DNA from 3 places in the Sedimentibacter sp. MB31-C6 genome. Region 1 is predicted to be linked to each of the others. Evidence: riboswitches for the same ligand, from Rfam matches in the RefSeq annotation. Region 1 holds a riboswitch; each other region holds the start of a gene.

Region 1 (6,760 bases):
CTGTTTTTTCAGCCCAAATTTTAGTAAGCTCATAAACTATTGTCTCTCTAGACATTGATTCCCGTGTATTTTCATAATCCTTGTCAATTGTTAATTTAATAACCTTTTTAAAGTCTCCTACAGATATTGAATCATTTAGATTTTTACCCTTAAATATTTCATCTACTTCGAATTTTTTTGATAATTGTTCTAGATAAGTTTCAGACCAATGTACAACATCTATATCCTGTGCTAATATAGGAACTGCCCTTATATCCTGTGCATATGTTGGAACAGCTAATAATGAACTTAACGAAATCGTTAATATAGTATTTCTAATTAGTTTATTTTTCATAGCGACATCACCTTTCCTCTTTAATAAAAGTTCTTAATTATTAAGACGAATTATGATGCAAAATGTTCCTTAAAATATATAGTCCTCCTCTGACCTACAAATCAATCGACACTTTATTTAGATGTTTATAGCTCAGCAATTATATTAGCATATTCTAGGTAACATATTACCCTCTAATGGTCCAATTATTCTTTTTCCTCCAATAAGTGTTTCCATGAATACTATGGATTGAATACCACCTTTAACAAAACTCCCAATTATTGCTGAGTCTTCGCAACCTTCACATTGCGCAACTTCTTTTAATATATTTTTAGACTCATTTTTATCAACTACTAATATCAATATGATTCTCTAAATTATATGCGAAAAAGTTATTCATTATTATAAAAATATGAAGATAGAGATTGTATCTATTATGAAGAATTAAAGACAGTCCCCAATTTCACAATTAGAAAAATGAGGACTGTCTTTAATTTTAGTTTCTTTCTATTTTACCTTGTTTTCGATAACTATATACCTGTATAAATTTTGACTGCATCTCTTAAAAAAACAGTAGCGCCTGATACCGCTTTATCATAATAAGCAGAAAACCTTTCATCATCAACATACATTTGAACAACTCCAACATGAGCTTCTTTTGTATAATCGTCCCAAAAGTATGATAGCCATCTACGATGCATATCTGCTGTTTTTTGTGCAAGTTCACCAGCAGGGTCACCTGTTTCTACTGCCGCCTTCAAGGTTTTAAGTATGTCGTTTCCTAATTTTTCTATTTCATCATATTGTTCTTTTGTCATGTTTTTGAACTTAGTATTAGATTTTTCAACCTGCTTAACGCCGTATTTTTCACGTGTTTCCTTACCATATTTTTTCTCATTTTCATCAAGTAAATTTTGCTTAAAGCCTTCAAATTTTTCTTTATCAGACATAATATTTCCTCCTTCTTTCATAGATATGGTTTTTTCAACATTTTGAATTATTAAATCAAGCTTTTTTCTTTTATCTAAGAGTTTTTCATGATGTCCCTTCAATACTGTTACAGCATCATAACCAGGTGATTCTAATATTTTTTTTATAATTTCCAATTTTACATCAAGTTCACGATAAAACATAATTTGCTGGAGTCTATCAACCTCCATTTGTCCGTAAATTCTATACCCTGATGAATTAATTCTTGCAGGCTTAAGAATCCCAATTTCATCATAATACCTCAAAGTTCTTGTACTTATACCTGCTAAACCACTTAACTTTTGTACTGTATATTCCAAATCTTCACCTCCTGACAAGATAATTGTACACCTTGACGTTACGTCAATGTCAATAGGGATTTTTAAAGATTTAATCCACTTGATAGAAGCAACCCTGAAACTGTTAAACTAGCTCCCATCATAAAAATAGATGCTGTTATCATTAAACTGAATAAAGTCAATATTTATTAAAAATTATATGAACTTATTGTTATATTATTGTCAAATTTAACATTTTAAATGCAAACCTAAAATGAATTTGCTTGCAATTCTTAGCAAATTGTATTGACATACTTGTTAAATAATGATACAATGTGCATGCGAATTGTAAGCAATACATACGAAGTGTATTCAAAACGGATACATCTGCATGTATCCGTTAGGCACTCAAATTAAAATTGAGGAGATTAAACATGACAGAGAAAAATTTCAAATTAGGTCTTATACCAAAGATTATCCTTGGTATCATCTTTGGTATAATTCTAGGAAGCTTTGCACCAGTGTGGCTTGACAGAATATTTGTAACTTTCACTTCTATATTTGGTAACTTTTTAAACTTTATCATTCCTTTGATTATTTTAGGATTTGTAACAGCTGGTATTGCTGAATTAGGTACCGGCGCAGGCAAACTTTTGGGGATCACAGTTGGATTGGCTTATTGCTTTACACTTATTTCAGGATTCTCAGCATATTTTATTGGCATAAGTTTTCTACCTTCTATAATAACTGCTGAATCAGCAAGCAGTATAGCTGAAGCCGCAGCAGGCCTAGAGCCTTTCTTCATAGTTGAAATGCCCGCTGTAATGCAAGTAATGACAGCGTTGTTAATGGCATTTATATTAGGCTTAGGAATTTCAGTAACTAAAAGCGCACCTCTTAGAAAAGCTGCAGAGGATTTTCAAGCAATAATTTCTAAAGTAATAGAAAGCATTATTATACCTTTACTTCCATTATATATAGTTGGCGTATTCGTAAACATGACATACACAGGCCAAGTAGCAACAGTTTTTTCAGTTTTCTGGAAAGTATTCTTAATTGTTATTGCAATGCATATGATAATGATTTTTATTCAATTCATAGTTAGTTGTACTATAAGCAAGAAAAATATTTTCAAATGTTTAAAAATTCAGATTACTGGTTATGTAACTGCATTAGGAACACAATCTTCTGCTGCTACTATCCCTGTTAACATAAACTGCTCTGAAAAAATGGGCATTTCAAAAGGCATAAGAGAATTTGTTGTTCCATTATGTGCAACTGTTCACTTATCAGGAAGTACTATTACATTAACTACATGTGCATTAGCTGTAATGATGTTAAACGGTTTACCTATAACATTGGGTGCTTTTGCTGGATTTATCGCAATGTTGGGCATCACTATGGTTGCTGCCCCTGGAGTACCTGGCGGTGCTGTAATGGCAGCTTTAGGAGTTTTAGAAGTAGTTCTAGGATTTACAGAACCAATGCTTGCATTGATGATTGCATTGTACATTGCACAAGATAGTTTTGGAACAGCATGTAATGTATCAGGAGATCAAGCAATTGCTATGATTGTTGACACAATTCAGGAAAAGTGAATAAGTAATAAATAGAAAGCTAATTAATTTTTAAAAAGATGCATCAGTAAAATTAAATATACTGATGCATCTTTTATATTCTTTTTACCTCTAAATATGAGGGGATTTTTTTTTATATTGTAAAACCATAATCTTTCCAACCTTTAGATTTATTATAATTATAATAAAATATCATCTTTTATTATTAATTTCAAGGTGCGCTATAAGAAATATTAAATTTTATAAACAATCAAGATAGCACTTATTAAAAAGGCTCCGTCATATGAACGGAGCCTTTTTTAATTAATCTTATTCAATACTACAAATATTCTTTTTTAATTGCGTTCATAATTTTTAAGTGGATCTTTTCCAATATTATAAAAATCCCCTCACATAAACTTAATTGTCATCTTTTCAATTGCATTTAAAGGAATTCTCAATTCTCATAAACCTTTGCCCTCTTATAATTAATCGATTGAAACTTTATTATTATTAATATCTAGAATCGAAATTCTATTTGTTCCTCCAAGATTGTCTTTAACTAATCTTGCTAAATCATTTAAAGCATTCTCAAACTCTTTTAATCTTTTTTCATCAACTAACTCAATACACAAAAATGCATTTCTTGTATTTTCAGTAAGCATTGTTCTTACTGATTCTCGCCAATTCCAGCATCTACAAATAGCACCTTCATTGTCTTTATATACCATTTCGCCTTCATATGGAGGTGCATTTTCATCACTTCCTAATGTAACAAAGTTCTCTCCTCCAACTGCCTTTGTTAATCTTATATCTCCAACAAAAGTATCAATATCCTCTCCACCACAAGGCAATGCATATTTTAATGAAATAGAATTATAAATATCAACCAACGGATTAATAGTACCTATATGATTTCCATTATAAACTCGTTTTAATAATGCTTCAATTGACGATCTTGCGCCTTTCTTTGTTTTAAACTTTTGAAAAGCTTCCCTCCATACTTTTATAACTTCGTTATTGCTAAAATTAGAATCTTGTAAATAATTTAACGCTTCTTTCTCTGACGTTGAAAGCATGTCATTATATTGTTCTTTATCATTTATAGAATTATCTATACCATGACAAATAACAACTCCAATTTTTGCATTAGGGAATAAGTCCCAAAAATCATCCTCAATAATAAAATTTTTCATCAAGTACCTCCTCACTTATAAAGGTATATTATCATAATGCAAAATTTAATTCAAATTATAAAAAACTAATTTTCTAAAAATCTCCTGTCGTTACTCCTGAATCTTCAAAAGTAGCCATTTCATCTGCAATTTTCAATGCTACATCAACCACTGGAAACATTAGTGCTGCCCCTGTACCTTCTCCTAATCTCATGTTTAATAACAATCTTGGCTCTAGTCCCATATATTTCAAAGCTTTTAATTGACCTTTTTCTTCTGAGGTATGGGAAGCTATCAAATATTCAACAACAATAGGATTAAGTCTTGTTGCAACAAGAGCAGCAGCAACAGATATAATTCCATCTAATATTGTTGGTACATTTTGATAAGCTGCTTCTAAAATTGCACCTACCATTGCAGCAATTTCTAATCCACCTATTTTAGTCAAAACATCTATTGGGTCATTATGATTAGGTTTATTAATCTTAATTGCTTTTTTTATTATCTCACATTTATGTTTTAGAGCATCCTTCTTTAACCCAGTTCCACTACCTGTAGCTTCTTCAACACTACAGCCTGTAAATACAGTGATTAAAGCTGCACTTGGAGTAGTATTTCCAATTCCAACTTCTCCTATTGCTAAAATATTTATTCCAGATTCTATTGCATCAGAAGCAACTTTAGCACCTGTTAATAGACTTCTAAGCGCCTCTTCTCTTGTCATAGCAGAACCTTCAGCAATATTATCTGTCCCATTTTTTATACGATTAACCATAAGTTCAGATGGATAAATAGAACAAGCCATACCTATATCACTACATATTAATTTTGCACCTGCATGATTAGCTAATACGTTAATCCCTCCTACTCCACTCAAATAACTATTAAACAATTGAGCTGTTAATTCTTGTGAAGCTGCACTAACCCCTTCTTTTACAACGCCATGGTCTCCTGCCATTAATAGAACTGCTTTTCCCTTAATTTCAGGATATGCAGTACGTTGTATCCCTGCTAGCTGAACAGCAAGATCCTCTAACACACCTAGACTTCTAATTGGTTTAATCTTGGCATCAAGCCTTTCCTGCATTTTTTTTGCTGATTCTAAATCAGGTCTTTTAATTCCTTTAACAATGTCATTTAAGATCAACTCTAGTTCTCTTTCACTTTTACTTTTGATGTTTAAATTTTTGCAAAATCCTTTGTTCATTCTATAATTCCTCCCATATTATATAATTTTGTTATAAAAGAGTTGCTTCATAACGCCGCTAGGGGAGACATAGTTCACCCTTAACGACAAGGACGTTCCGCCCTTTGCAATAACCTCGTTTTTATTATATAGGAAAGGAGAACTTTCCTATATAATAAAAAAAGTCCCGCCATAATAAAAAATATTATGGTCGGGACTTTACCGTCATCACCGATGCTTTCAGTAATTGAAAGACTTCTCTTCCTAGGCAGGTCTCCTGACTCAGACTCAAATGTTCTAACACTCCTTCCCAGCATGCGGCCAGTGGCTATAGTATAGAACTCATCTTTACAGTGTTGGGTACGTACCGGACTCCCACCGGTTTCCCTATTCTCCTTAATGGGCACCTAAGATATAAAGTATATTTAATTAATTTCATTTTAATATAAAATTTGCCTTAAGTCAAATGACATTAGATTTTGATACAAAGAAATTATATTATTTTTTTAGTTGTAATTTTTTTTGATTATATTCTTCTTCTGTTATTTCCCCTTTGGCATATCTTTCATTTAAAATATTTAGAGCATTATTATTCAAGTGACCATTAGTTTTAGATGAAAAATGTAGATAATTAAAAAGAGCTACAATTCCTAATACAGTTATTATAACTACACCTATCATCATGAACCAGCCCCAGCCATAACCCATCATTCCATATCCATATCCCATCATAATATTACCTCCATTTGATTATTGTATTTAACTTAATATCAATTCTTTAATATAAAAAGGCTCTTGATAAATAATATTATTATCAAGAGCCTTCTTAATAAAAATGTACTGATATCGAACTAATTCAGTTTATATTATTTATCTTCTAAACCATTGCACCAGCCATTTTTCTACATTCATCTGAACACATACAGCAAGTGTTGATTTACGGGACGGTTCTACGGTGATTTACGGGACGGTTCTATTTGATTGATGTAAAATATAAACTGCCAATCAAAAAGAACCGTCCCCAAAAATCCCAGTCCCCAAAAATCCCAAGAACCGTCCCCAAAAATCGCAGTCCCCAAAAATCGCACTGCCAATCAAAAAGAACCGTCCCCAAAAATCGCATGTATTTGCATTAACAACCGTTTCGCAATACCATTAGGCTCCAAGTGATTACTATTTATATTCAAATCACTTTTTGCATTCACGCATTAAATATACAAGGGTAAATTATTACTCATTATAAAATCTAAAAATTCATCTTGAGTATTGATTTCTTTATACAA
Region 2 (6,760 bases), 420 kb from region 1:
AAAATTATATTTTTGAAATAATTCAATCATATGTTCCTTGTTAAGTCTTTCTTGATGAACAGTTACATTATTTAAATCTTTAACAAATTGTTCTCCGTATTCCGTAGCAATATATAAATCAGTTTTTATATTGTAATCATTCAAAAATTCAGCCAGCAAGCGCCCTTCTGTTGTTCCTCCAAAAATACACACATGCATTACTTAATCCCCTCTCTGAACTCATGTGTAAATGTTGGATTATATAATTCACTTCTTTCATAATCATTTCCAAGAAAATTGCCAACCAAAATTAATGCTGTCTTAGTTATATTGTTATCCTTCATAGTTTGATGCAAAGTTTCAATAGTGCATCTGAATATTTTCTCATCAGGCCATGTTGCTTTATAAACAACAGCAACAGGCGTATCTTTTTCATATCCACCTGCAATTAATTCATTTGATAATTCTTCTGTTAATCCAGAACTTAAAAATAAAACCATAGTTGACTTATGTGCTGCAAATGAACGTATGCTTTCTCTTTCAGGAACAGGAGTTCTTCCCTCCATTCGTGTGATAATCACTGATTGGCTCACATTAGGCAATGTATATTCCGCATTCAATGATGCTGCTGCTCCACAAAATGAACTTACACCAGGAACCACATCATACTGAATATTCAGTGACTTTAAAATATCTATTTGCTCTCTTATGGCACCGTAAATACTTGAATCGCCAGTATGAAGTCTAACTGTATTTTTATTTTCTTTCTCAGCCTTCTTTATAACATCTACAACTTCCTCCAAAGTCATATGAGCGCTATTGTGAATTTCCGCTTCTTCTTTTGCATAGTTTAAATGCTCTTTATTGACCAATGAACCGGCATATATTATTACATCTGCGTCACATAAAAGTTTATGTCCCCTCATTGTGATTAAATCTGTTGCACCAGGTCCTGCACCTACAAAATGTACCATTTTAGTCTCCTTACATTAATTTAAGATTCCATGATTATTTGAATAAATAATTAATTTAGTTATAATTCTATTATCCACTCTTTTGTTAATATAAAAGAGTGCTCTTTCACTTATTTTTTGTATTACCTTTTTTAATAAATCCTCCCTTATTAATATTTCCAAAACCTGTTCTGTAGTTACGCTGGATAATATTTCTTCAATAACATGGCTTCCTGCGCCATACAACCCAGCATAGCAAGCGAACATTTCCATTCTGAAATCCCCGGTATGAGAATGGGTATTCATCATGCCTCCGGCCACCTTAATCATCTTGCCTATATGACCCACTACTAATATTTCCTTGTAATTAAGCTCCAGGGCAAAATCCAGAACTTCTCCTAGATAATTGCTATACTTAAGACTGTTTTCCCCGCGTATCCCAAGAGTGCTGTCAATAAAACTTTCTGCATAATTGCCAGGAAAAGCCAATAGTGTATTAAAGCCTCTTTCCTTTATTACCTGCATTTCAACCTTCAAGCTGTCAATTAAAGCTTTCTCGCTCATAGGCTCAACTATTCCTGTCGTTCCAATTATTGATATTCCGCCCACTATGCCCAAATGAGGATTGAAAGTTTTTTTGGCGACCTCTTCACCTTCAGGAGCAGATATAATAATATTAACTCCTCCCCTATAGCCATATTCATTACAAATCCGATGAACATTTTCAGTTATCATTTTTCTTGGCACTGAATTTATTGCAGGTCCACCAACAGGGCAATCTAAACCATTTTGAGTTACACGTCCTACGCCTTTACCTCCATCTATGCGTATTTCACCAGAGTCATCCAGTTCAACATCTGCATATATTAAAATCCCGTCTGTTGAGTCTGGATCATCTCCACTATCTTTCTGAACACAACATCTTACCCCATGTGTATTAAAAGACGGATCCTTAATATCAATTATAAGAATTTCACCTCTTGGCAGCCTCACTGAAACATTCGCCACAGTCTTTCCGGTAAATATCATCAGAGCACCTGCTGTTGCGGCAGCAGCCGCGCAGGTACCGGTAGTAAAGCCGCATTTTAACCTCTTGCCATTTTTAAGTACAAATTTATCCATATTAACCTCAAAAATATTACTATTAAAAATACATATACGCAGTCTCATTCATCAAATTATTTGCATAAAAAAACTTCCGTAATTTACGGAAGTTTAAACAATACTGATATATATCACAATTAAATATTTTAGATAATCCTCCCGAAAATCTACAAACAAGCATATCCTGGCAGGTCTCCTGACTTTCGGATCATCTAACACTCACCTTCCCATGCAAAGCACAGTGGTATGGAGCATTATCACCTTTCACAGTAGCGGGGGCTGTAACAGCTTTTACTGTTTTCCCTATTAAAACAAATGTTACCAAAATATCAATATTCAATTGCCTTAATTATATATTAGAACTTTTGTACTGTCAATAAATTTAAAATTATTTCAGCAATGACTCAAATTTAAATTTATTTCAGCTATGACGAATAAACTTTTACAAATACCATCCAGAATTGTATTTGTAGCTTTCAAGGCCTATCCGCATATAACAAGGAGAATATGTTAAGATAATTTTTTTGTCCCAACACTCCTTTTTGTCTCTATTGATGTTTAATATTTTACCCTGTAAACACTTTACATACAAAAACTAAAAAGGCACTAACATGTTGCAGTTAGTGCCCTTCCTCAAATGGTTAATTACATATTACTTACTTTATCGTGGTCATGTGCTTCTTTATATTTAAGGCGTGTAGCTTTACCTCCCCTAATATGCCTTTCTGATTTGTTTTTAAGTAAAACTTTTTTAACTTCACTTGCAGCAGGAGGGTTCAATTTTGGAAGACGTTCCGTAACATCCTTATGCACTGTACTTTTACTAACGCCGAATTTTTTAGCTGTTTGCCTTACAGTGGATTGAGTACTTATAATATAATCCGCGATCTCCATGGCTCTCCGTTCTATGTAATCTTTCATGTTTAACCCCCTTTGGCATTATCACCGTCTTATTTACATTTTTATGCGTTTATCTGTCCTATTAGAACTTAATTTCTTATTCTCCTGTAATATAATCGAGGGGATTTACATTTTCACCTTCAACTATTAACTCGAAATGAAGATGAGGTCCTTCAGCAGATTCAATACTAACAACTTTTCCTATATTACCTATAATTTGTCCCTTGTCAACAACATCTCCAACTTTAACTTTTGCTGAAGATAAGTTGTTATATAATGTTTTTACATTACTACCATGATCGATAATAATTTCTGTTCCCACAATCTCAGACGTAGTAACTGATTCTACAGTTCCTGCAAATGCAGACTCAATCATTAAAGTATCTTCTGGTTTAATGTCTATTCCTTTATGTACTCTCCATTCACCAATAGCCTCATAATAAACTAAATCATCTACTGTATATTCCATTATTATTTCACCTGCTAATGGCGCTTTGATACTTTTTAAATCTAATTTAGATTCTTCTTCTTCGTCTTCCTCTTCATTGTCATTTTCCTTTTCATAATCTTCCATTATTTCCCGAACATAATCTTCATATGGGTCAACATTGGCGCCAATATCGCCTTCATCAACTTCATTTTCTGCTAAATTGCCTCCTTCGTTTGGATTTGTAGTATACCTCCAAATTAAAGCTGTAGATAATAGCAGGACACATAAAGCTATTATAAAAAAGCTTGTATCCTTATTTTTTAGTCTAATAAAGAAATTTTTCATTCTTTCTTTTGCATTTCTAAATCTATTCTTTTTCATTTGCAACCTCCTGTTTTTACTTCTTTATTATCTTTTGATAGTGTGTCCCATATTTTAAATTTAATACAGGTTGTTCTAAAAAATTTTTTCAATCATAAAATATTAATACAACTTATGACAAAGGGGATAGATTTTATGTTGAACCGCATTATTTTTGCTTTAGTTATTTTTGCTATGTTATTAATAATTCCAAATGTTTCTTTGACTCTACTAGAACAAAAATTTAGTATTACAGCTGAATTAGACAACCCTTCGGAAGCTAATGATGAAGTTATTAAAGAAAATTTAGAAAGTTCAGAAATTGATGAGCCAAATTTAATTAAAGTTTTTAATACAAAAACTAGCGAAGTAATGGTTATAGATTTTGAAGAATATTTAAAAGGTGTAGTTGCCTCTGAAATGCCTGCAGAATTTAATCTTGAAGCACTTAAAGCCCAAGCTGTTACAGCTAGAACTTATTTGTTATACAGGCTTTTAAAATATCCAGATGGCCAACCAGAGCATAAGGATGCATCTATTTGCACTAGTACTCACTGCCAGGTTTGGAACTCTAAAGATGATTTAATTGCTAGCCATCCAGATGGCTGGTTTAATAATTATTGGAATAAAATTGAGGAAGCTGTTAATTCTACAGATGGTCAAATTTTGACATATAAAGGTAAAATAATTGAACCTTTATTTCATTCTACTAGTGGAGGAAGAACTGAAAATTCTGAAGATGTATTTTCCACATCTGTTCCCTATTTAAAAAGTGTTGAAAGTCCATATGAGAAAGAAGCTCCGAAACTTCATGATTCTATGAAAATTACCGTTGCTGAATTCATTGATAAGGTCAAATCTGTTTATGGCGACTTAAATATTTCTTCTGATAATTTAAATGAAAAGATACAATTAGGGGAAGTAAGCGAAGGTGGAAAAATAAAATCTTTATATATAGACAACACAGAAATAAGTGGTCGTGAAATTAGATCACTATTTAACCTTAACTCTACAAATTTCAGCTTTATCCAATCAGGTGATAGTTTAGAAATAGTAACAACAGGTTATGGTCATGGTGTTGGTATGAGTCAATATGGTGCTAATGGTATGGCCGAGGAAGGATATAATTATAAGGAAATATTAAAACATTACTATTCTGGTATTGAAATAGCAGTAATGAAATAAAAGGAAGTTCAATAAGGAATTGCATTGTACAAGCTAATATATATATGATATAATTTTTATATAAAATTAGAAAGGACTGCAAATATGATATTTATAAATGATGTAGCATATAAAGAATTTAAAGAATTGTTAGATGAATCTAAAGTTGATTCTTATAATATTAGAATTGGAATAGATAGTTTATCTTGTAGTGGACCTATTTTTGGAATTATGGTTAGCGAAGCTACTGAAAAAGATGAAACAGAAGTAATTAATGATGTTACTTTTATTGTTGATAAAGATGTACTTGAACAATATGGTGGATTTATTATTGTATCTAGTGAAGAAAATAATGGTAATGGAGTTGGCTTAAAACCGGTTGTTCAGCCAACATCAGGTTGTAGTAGCTGCGGTGGTGGATGCCATTAACAGTGAATATCAGTAGTTAAAGAAAGGATTTGTGCATGCACAAATCCTTATTATTATTATATTATTCTGCTGTATATGGCAATAAAGCAATTGATCTTGCTCTTTTTATTGCTCTTGTTACCATTCTTTGATGCTTTGCACAAGCACCTGTGATTCTTCTAGGTAATATTTTACCTCTTTCAGTTGTATATTTCTTCAACTTTCCTAAATCTTTGTAATCTATATATGTTGTCTTCTCTTGACAGAATTGGCACACTTTTTTACGTGGTCTTCTTTTATTCATTCTATCGTTTCCGCCTTGTCTTGAGCTCATACGACTTTCCTCCTTCCCTTAATAGTATTTCTTATTAAAATGGGATATCTTCATCATCTACTGGTTGAAAAATATCATTGTCGTCATCTGGAAAATCGTCAAAATAGCTGCTATCTGGCTGAACCGGTTTTCCTTGTTGTGGTGATGACTGTCCTCTTCCACCAATAAATTCTACTCTATCTGCTATTACATCTGTTGTATATCTTTTCTCGCCTGCTTGTGTAGTATAAGAGCCTGTTTGTATTCTACCATGAACTGCACACTCTCTGCCTTTTGCTAAGTAATTTGCGCAATTTTCAGCTTGTTTACCAAAAACAACTACATTTATAAAATCCGCTGTTGGTTTGCCTTGTGATGACATCTCTTGTTTTTTATCTCTTGACATTTCCTTGTCAACAGCTAAAACCATGTTTGCAACTGCCATCCCTGTTGAAGGGACAAATCTTAGTTCTGGATCTCTGGCTAATCTTCCAATTAATACAACACTATTCATATTATTTCCTCTTTATCATTTATTTTGATTCGTCAACTGTAATCATATGTCTAACAAAATTGTCGCTTATTTTACAAATTCTGTCTATTTCATTAACGGCATCTGATCCTGAAGTAAAATTAATAAATACATAATAACCTTCTCTTTTTTTATCAATTTCATAAGCAAGTCTTCTTTGACCCCACTCATTAACTTTTTCTACAGTTCCTTGTCTTTCAGTTATTATGTTTTTTACCTTTTCAACTTCTGCATTTCTTACTTCTTCTTCTAAATTAGAAAGTAAGATAAAAGCACCTTCATATTTTTTCATCATAGTCACCTCCCTTTGGACTTTTGGCTCCTGCTTATTCAGGAGCAAGGATAGCGTAAATATTATAGCATTTAATGTTTTTTATTACAAGTACTTTTTTACTTAAAGAAAATATAACATCATAAATATGTTAATTGTATGCTATAATTGCATATATTATTTCAATATTTCATAATAAGCATTATTATCACAATAATTACATTTAAAATTTTCATCTGAAATATTTATAATCTTAGGGGCAATTTCCTCATAATTCAAGAAATCATCTAATGCTATCTCCACATGCTCTTCACATGCATAAATTCTTTCTTCATTCATAGTATCA
Region 3 (6,760 bases), 1.0 Mb from region 1:
AATTTGTATCATTCTGTGTGATTTTTTATAGCATTACCAACATGATCCACATATATTTTATGAATTGACTCATATTCGCCTAATCCTTTAAGTACGCAGTCAACTTCAAATCCTTCTGATTGAAATATTGTTTTCCAAGAATCCTCTTCATCTCCAGCCATATCGTTATTAGCGTGGTCTCCTGCGACAATCATAAGAGGCTCAATAATAACCTTTGTATAACCAGCTTCTTTTACATGAGCAATTACAGTGTCTACATCAGGATAGCTTTCAACAGTTCCTACAAATACGTTACTCATACCTTTGTCTTTGAATATGTAATCAAGTGCAGCATAAGTTGAATTTGCATAATGGTGGGTACCATGTCCCATAAGAACTAAAGCAGTGTCTTGTGGTACATCTGTTGCGATTTCTGTTTTATACGCTTCTACTATTGCTATGTAATCTTCCATACTTGTAATCAGAGGATCGCTGAATGCAATTGAATCAAAATTTTCAATATATGGTTTAATTTCTGTCATCATTTCTTCATATTCGAAACCATTCATTACATGTGTAGGTTGGACCACAAGTGTACCTATGTTGTCAGCAACTAAATCTTTCATAGCTTCATCTACATTATTAATATAAAGTTCGTCACGTTCCTTAAGTTTGTCTATAATAAACTGACTTGTAAACGCACGGCGTATCTCATAATCATCATATGCATCTGAAATTGCAGTTTCAATTGCGTCAATAGTTTTTTTGCGTGTATCATTATAGCTTGTTCCAAAGCTTACTACAAGAATGGCCTTTTTTTCTGGATCACCTACATTGACAGTATTTTTAGATTCTACATTTTCATTAGGAGTACATCCTCCTAGAGATAGTACCGCTAATACGGTAGTAATTAGTACGATAATTTTTTTCATTTTCCTTCTCCTCGTATATTATAATTTTTTATATTTGCCCTGAGAGCAAATTAAAAGAGCTAATTAGTATTAAACTAATTAGCTCCCATTAAACTAAGACGTTTTAAAAATAAAACATGTACAATCCCCTACATATTTTTCTTATTTAAGGCAGGTTTCCTGGCTTGCAGTTCATTCTTCGTCTTGCCTTCCCAAAATTTCTTTCAGTGGCTTATTTAGACGTCGTCTCTGCTTACAGTGATGGGTTCGCACTGGATTTTAACCAGTTTCCCTATTATCTTTTTAAAAAGCACCTTAAATGTTTTTAATATTCAATTGATATCAATATAGCACAAGAAATTTTTTGTGTCAACAATTATATTTTTATTGACCTATTAGGTAAACGGTGCTATAATAACTGTATTGACCTAACAGGTAAATTGCATATTAATAAAACGACTATAAGTAGGTGATACTATGTTTTCAAAGTTTTTAAATTTAGAGCTAGAAAGACGAAATGCAATTATGAATGCGGCGTTTAGGGAGTTTGCCAATAAAGGTTTTGATGATGCTTCGACGAATGTTATTGCAAAAGAATCTGGCATCTCAAAACCGTTGATGTTTCACTATGTTAACAATAAAAAAGATTTTTTTCTTTTTCTATATGATTATTGTTTGGATATTTTGAACCGTGAGTATTTTGACAAAATCGATGTGCATGAAAAGGATATTTTTGAACGTTTGAGGCAGACATGTTTACTTAAAATTCAAGTGATGCAAAAATATCCATGGATTTTTGATTTTATTAGAGTGGCTGTTTTTACGGATTCTGTTGCGGTAAAAAATGAATTAAAAGAAAGACGTAAAATGGTTGAAAACAATAGTCTTGAACGATTTTATGGTGATATAGATGTGTCGCGTTTCCGAAGTGAGTTGGACATAAACAAGGCAAAGCAGTTGATTTTTTGGGCTGTAGGTGGATATGCAAGTCAAATATTGGATCAATTTAAAAGTTTGGATATCGTGGAGTTTAACTTTGAAAAAATCCGTACTGATTTTGACGGTTATCTTAACGAGTTACGAAAAGCTTATTATAAGTAATTGGAGGGTATTATGATGAACGTAATTGAAACAACAAAACTTATTAAGTTCTATGGGAAACATAAGGCCTTACAGGGAGTCGATTTAACTGTAAAACAAGGAGAAGTGTATGGTTTTATTGGTCCCAATGGAGCAGGAAAATCAACAACAATTCGTATCCTTTTAGGAATGCTTCGCAAGAATGGTGGAGAAGCGAAACTTCTTGGGGGTGATCCTTGGGAGAATGCTGTTGCTCTTCATAAGCGGCTTGTATATGTGCCTGGAGATGTGACTTTATGGCCTAACTTAACCGGTGGTGAGGTAATAGATTTCTTAGGTAGCTTGCATAGTAAAATTAATCCCTCTCGTCGCAAGGAATTGTTAGACAGGTTCCAGCTTGACCCTAAGAAAAAATGTCGGAGTTATTCCAAAGGAAATCGCCAGAAGGTAGCGCTAATCTCTGCTTTTGCTTCCGATGCGGAGCTTTTGATTTTAGATGAGCCTACTAGCGGCCTTGATCCATTAATGGAGCAGATTTTTCAGGAATGTATCTTCGAAGTAAAGAAACAAGGAAAAACCGTTTTTCTATCCAGTCATATTCTTGCTGAGGTAGAGGCACTTTGCGATCGAGTTGGAATAATTCGACAGGGAAAAATTGTTGAATCCGGCACCCTTGAAGAACTGCGACATTTAACACGCACAACTCTAACTGTTGAGCTTGCCAAGCCTACAAACCTCAATCAATTACATGGGGTTCATGATGTATTACAAAAGGAAGAGAAGTGGCGTTTTTCAGTGGATGCAAATGCAATGGCATCTGTGATGGGTACTCTTGCACTAATGGGTATTAAGTCGCTTATGGCGGAACCTCCAACACTTGAAGAATTATTCATACGTCACTACGGAGATACGCTTGAGAGAAAGGAGACGAACTAGTATGAAAAAAAATCATTTTGCTGGTACAGGCAAGCTGTTTAAGCTTTATCTACGTCGAGATAGAATCATACTGCCTATATGGATATTGCTTGCGTTAGCAGTGATTTACGGGCAGGTATCTTTTGTGAAAACAATGCCTGATTGGCAGATGTTTATTACTGAGCTGTCCGCAAGCCCTCTTACTTCTGCTATTCTTGGGCCTGTTGTACCGTTAAGCATAGAAGGCGCTATCCTGTGGAGGGGCATGCTGCAGGCTTCCATAACAGTTATGTTCGGAGCGGCAATTACTATGATTCGTCATACTCGTACAGAAGAAACATCAGGAAGAAATGAATTACTACTTGGAAGACCAGTAGGAAGATACGCTAATCTGACGGCAGCCCTGATTCTTTCCTGTGGTGGAAGTTTGATGGCAGGCTTATTGACGGCTGTGTTCTTGAAGGGAATTGGGTTAGCAGGGAGCGGTTCATTGTTGGCCGGCTTGACTCTTGCCGCTTCCGGTTGTATCTTTGCTGGGGTTGGAGGATTATGTGCACAGATTTTTGAACACAGCGGTAGCGCAAGAGGTGTCGTGTTTGGCGCATATCTAGTAACTATGGTTGCCATGGTTATAAATAATATGGGTGGTGGCAGTACTAGCTGGGTATGGCTTGCTCCTGAATCATGGTTTCGTATCACTCTCCCATTTGGGGGAAATCATGCATGGAAGTTGTTGATTTTTATTGTACTCGCTGCTCTACCTATGATACTTTCTTATATGCTGCTTGTTCGCCGTGATATGGGTGCTGGACTTATTCTGCAAAAAGAAGGTTCAGCTAATGCATCCCATCGTTTCAATTCTCCCATAGCCTTGGTCTGGCAGCAGCAAAAAGGCAGTATTCTGGTCTGGGCAATCGGTATGGCTTGGCTTGGAGGAATTATGGGTATGGGTACGCCTAATATATCTGAAGCCATCAGTTCTTCGTTCGCTCATATGGATACTTCTTGGGCATCTGCAATAGTAAAGTTAGGTAATCAGGAAGGTTTCATTGCTATTTTAATCTATATTCTGGGATTAATGGGCGGTTTATCTGTTTTTGCTATTACGGCGGTACAAAGTATGCGTCAGGAAGAAAAGGAGCATTATGCCGAAATAATATTGTCAAGACCTGTGAGTAGATTTAAGTGGATGGGAAGCTATTTAACAGTTGCCTTTGCAGGCAGCGTGTTGATACTTATTACTCTCGGTTTGGCTTCTGGCTTGGGATGGAGCATTGTTTCAGGAGAGTATAGTCATTTTATTCGCGTGTTATTTATGAGCCTTTCAAAAATTCCTTCTGTCTGGACAATTATCGGTATCGCTGCCCTCCTTTATGGCTGGCTACCTCGTATTGCGTTTGTTCTAAATTGGCTCATATTGGGCGTGTTTATTTTCATTGAGATGCTTTGGGAGGTTGGAATCGTAGGATGGTCCGCAATGCAATGGACGCCCTTCGCCTATGCCCATTACAGTATCCCCATTCAGGAACTTGCATTTGTGCCGCTTATTGTGTTGACTGTTATTGCAGCTGCGCTTACATGGTTAGGGTTTATTGGATTCAGACGTCGAAGTATTGGATAAAATTAGGTTATAAAGTGATTATTTCATTATGATAGTATGGTTACAACTTTGATTAAATACTTGAGAACTATCCTTTTGATATGATACTTCCAAAGCAGACAGTCTAATTAATTAATTCAGATTGTCTACTTGGAGGTATTTTTTATGTTTTCAAACTTTAATGTGACTTGCTAAAAATATAGAATATGGTTTATAATGATAGTAATAATATTAAGGGGGAGCTGTATGACAATAAAAGAAATTGAAACATTGTCTGGAATGGAACATGGTATTGGGGTTCCTCAAGCATTTTATCCGTGGCGAAGGTATTTGGCAAGAATGCTTGATATTTCTATTTATAATATGTTTTGGTCAATTTTTCTTATCTTTATGTTCAATGTTAATTTGTTGAATAGAAGCAATATAGGACATATATTTGATGGATTTATATCACTTGGTATTATGTTACTATTAGAGCCACTTTGTCTCCCTTTATTCAGAACAACTCCAGGAAAAGCAATATTCGGGCTTGTAATTAATACTTCTGAAGGTAGACGACTTTCTTATATCGAAGGATTAAAACGGACATGGGAAGTATTCGGTGTTGGAATGGGATACAATATTCCAATCTATCATATTATTCGACTTTGGAAGAGTTATGAGTTATGTAGTGATAATGAAATACAACCATGGGATAAACAGATATCTTATATCAAGAAAGATAAAAAGTGGTATCAAGGTTTGCTTTTCGTTGCAGCGCATGTAGCCATTATTGCAGTTTTATTTACTGCAATATCTGCACAGAAGCTTCCTCCTAATCGAGGGGACCTTACTGTAACAGAATTTGTGGAGAATTATAATTACTATGCTGATTTATATGATATAGATTTTGGTAATAAATATTTAGACAAAAGCGGACAATGGATGGAAAAGGCACTTGATGGAACAACATATATTGAATTAGGTTATTCTGATATGCCTGAGTACAACTACACTATTGAAAATGGAGATGTTACAGGTGTTGCCTTTATAATTGAACTAAAAAATAATGAGGATTGGATTAGTTCTTATGACAATCAAATGATTTTAGCTTCACTCTCCTTTGCCGGTGCTCAAGATGAGGTTAGTTTATTTTCAAAAGTTAATAGAAATATTATAGATAATATCATTAATAATAAATTAAAGAATTTTGAATTTATTGAAGCCAATATTGAATTTATCTGTAATGTTATTTATACAGGTTATATAAATACTTATGATGGTTATTTATTTCCTGATAAAAATTTAGAAGAAAATTATTTCAAATTGGATTATTCAATTAATAAGCTACAGTACTGATTTTTAATTGCAGTTGTTGAGTTGGGAATCAGTGAACTCGTTCAGCTAAAGCTGAAAATCGGGGCTTCAGAGGGGGATTCTATCCCACTTATAAAGGTGGGGATCTTAGATAATTTGATAAAGAAATAATTTATAATTATTTGAAAGGTAAACAAAATATGATTTTAACTTTAGACAAAATAAGCAAAAATTACGGAGAAAAAAAATTACTATATAATGTTGATTTATATTTAAATGAAGGTGAAAAAGTAGGTATAGTTGGAGTTAATGGAACAGGGAAGTCTACACTGTTAAAAATAATTGCTCAATTAGAGGAGCCAGATAGTGGAGATATTATAAAACGACAAGGTGACAGAATATGCTATTTACCACAGACTCCTGTTTTTGATGAGACAACGGTACTAGAGCAAATATTTATTAACGCAAGTTCGGAAACTAAAGAGTTAATGGAGTATGAGGCTAAAACAATTTTAAATAAATTAGGCATAACCGAATTTGATAAGGATGTAAATTTATTATCTGTTGGTCAAAGGAAAAGAGTTGCAATTGCAAGTGCTTTAGTTAATCCATGTGAATTGTTAGTACTTGATGAACCTACTAATCATTTAGATAATGATATGATAATTTGGTTGGAAAACTATTTAATAAAATTTACAGGTTCTATAATCATGGTAACACATGATAGATATTTTTTAGATAGAGTTACTAACAGAATAGTTGAACTTGATAAAGGAGATTTATATTCGTACCAAGGGAATTATTCTAAATTTTTAGAGTTAAAGTCACTTCGAGAGGAAAGTGAAATTAGTACTGACAGGAAAAGACAAAGCTTATTTAAGAAGGAACTGGCATGGATGCAAAGAGGCGCTAGGGCTAGGAGTACTAAAGCTAAAGGCAGAATACAACGATTTGAAATATTAAGTGAGCAGTTAGGTAT

What was found. A riboswitch is a leader RNA that binds a small molecule or an ion and turns the genes downstream of it on or off. The one in region 1 is predicted to bind cobalamin.
Region 2: another riboswitch for cobalamin. It lies ahead of cbiD (cobalt-precorrin-5B (C(1))-methyltransferase CbiD); the one in region 1 lies ahead of cobT (nicotinate-nucleotide--dimethylbenzimidazole phosphoribosyltransferase).
Region 3: another riboswitch for cobalamin. It lies ahead of U8307_RS04465 (sirohydrochlorin cobaltochelatase); the one in region 1 lies ahead of cobT (nicotinate-nucleotide--dimethylbenzimidazole phosphoribosyltransferase).

The regions. Positions count from the first base shown of each region.
Region 1 is NZ_CP142396.1:1,912,891-1,919,650, reverse strand. Features, by position in the region: gene U8307_RS09205 (BsuPI-related putative proteinase inhibitor) at 1-334, opposite strand, end outside; gene U8307_RS09200 (hypothetical protein) at 479-676, opposite strand; gene U8307_RS09195 (MerR family transcriptional regulator) at 844-1,602, opposite strand; gene U8307_RS09190 (dicarboxylate/amino acid:cation symporter) at 1,995-3,158, shown strand; gene U8307_RS09185 (B3/B4 domain-containing protein) at 3,605-4,312, opposite strand; gene cobT (nicotinate-nucleotide--dimethylbenzimidazole phosphoribosyltransferase) at 4,386-5,498, opposite strand; cobalamin riboswitch at 5,728-5,903, opposite strand; gene U8307_RS09175 (SHOCT domain-containing protein) at 5,976-6,209, opposite strand.
Region 2 is NZ_CP142396.1:1,494,808-1,501,567, reverse strand. Features, by position in the region: gene cobK (precorrin-6A reductase) at 1-198, opposite strand, end outside; gene cobM (precorrin-4 C(11)-methyltransferase) at 198-953, opposite strand; gene cbiD (cobalt-precorrin-5B (C(1))-methyltransferase CbiD) at 969-2,054, opposite strand; cobalamin riboswitch at 2,206-2,377, opposite strand; gene spoIIID (sporulation transcriptional regulator SpoIIID) at 2,682-2,957, opposite strand; gene U8307_RS07155 (M23 family metallopeptidase) at 3,034-3,747, opposite strand; gene spoIID (stage II sporulation protein D) at 3,883-4,911, shown strand; gene U8307_RS07145 (HesB-like protein) at 4,996-5,319, shown strand; gene rpsR (30S ribosomal protein S18) at 5,381-5,632, opposite strand; gene U8307_RS07135 (single-stranded DNA-binding protein) at 5,667-6,125, opposite strand; gene rpsF (30S ribosomal protein S6) at 6,145-6,438, opposite strand; gene U8307_RS07125 (CxxH/CxxC protein) at 6,592-6,753, opposite strand.
Region 3 is NZ_CP142396.1:909,045-915,804, reverse strand. Features, by position in the region: gene U8307_RS04465 (sirohydrochlorin cobaltochelatase) at 9-911, opposite strand; cobalamin riboswitch at 1,044-1,223, opposite strand; gene U8307_RS04460 (TetR/AcrR family transcriptional regulator) at 1,368-1,991, shown strand; gene U8307_RS04455 (ABC transporter ATP-binding protein) at 2,007-2,906, shown strand; gene U8307_RS04450 (ABC transporter permease) at 2,908-4,506, shown strand; gene U8307_RS04445 (RDD family protein) at 4,732-5,823, shown strand; gene U8307_RS04440 (ABC-F family ATP-binding cassette domain-containing protein) at 5,982-6,760, shown strand, end outside.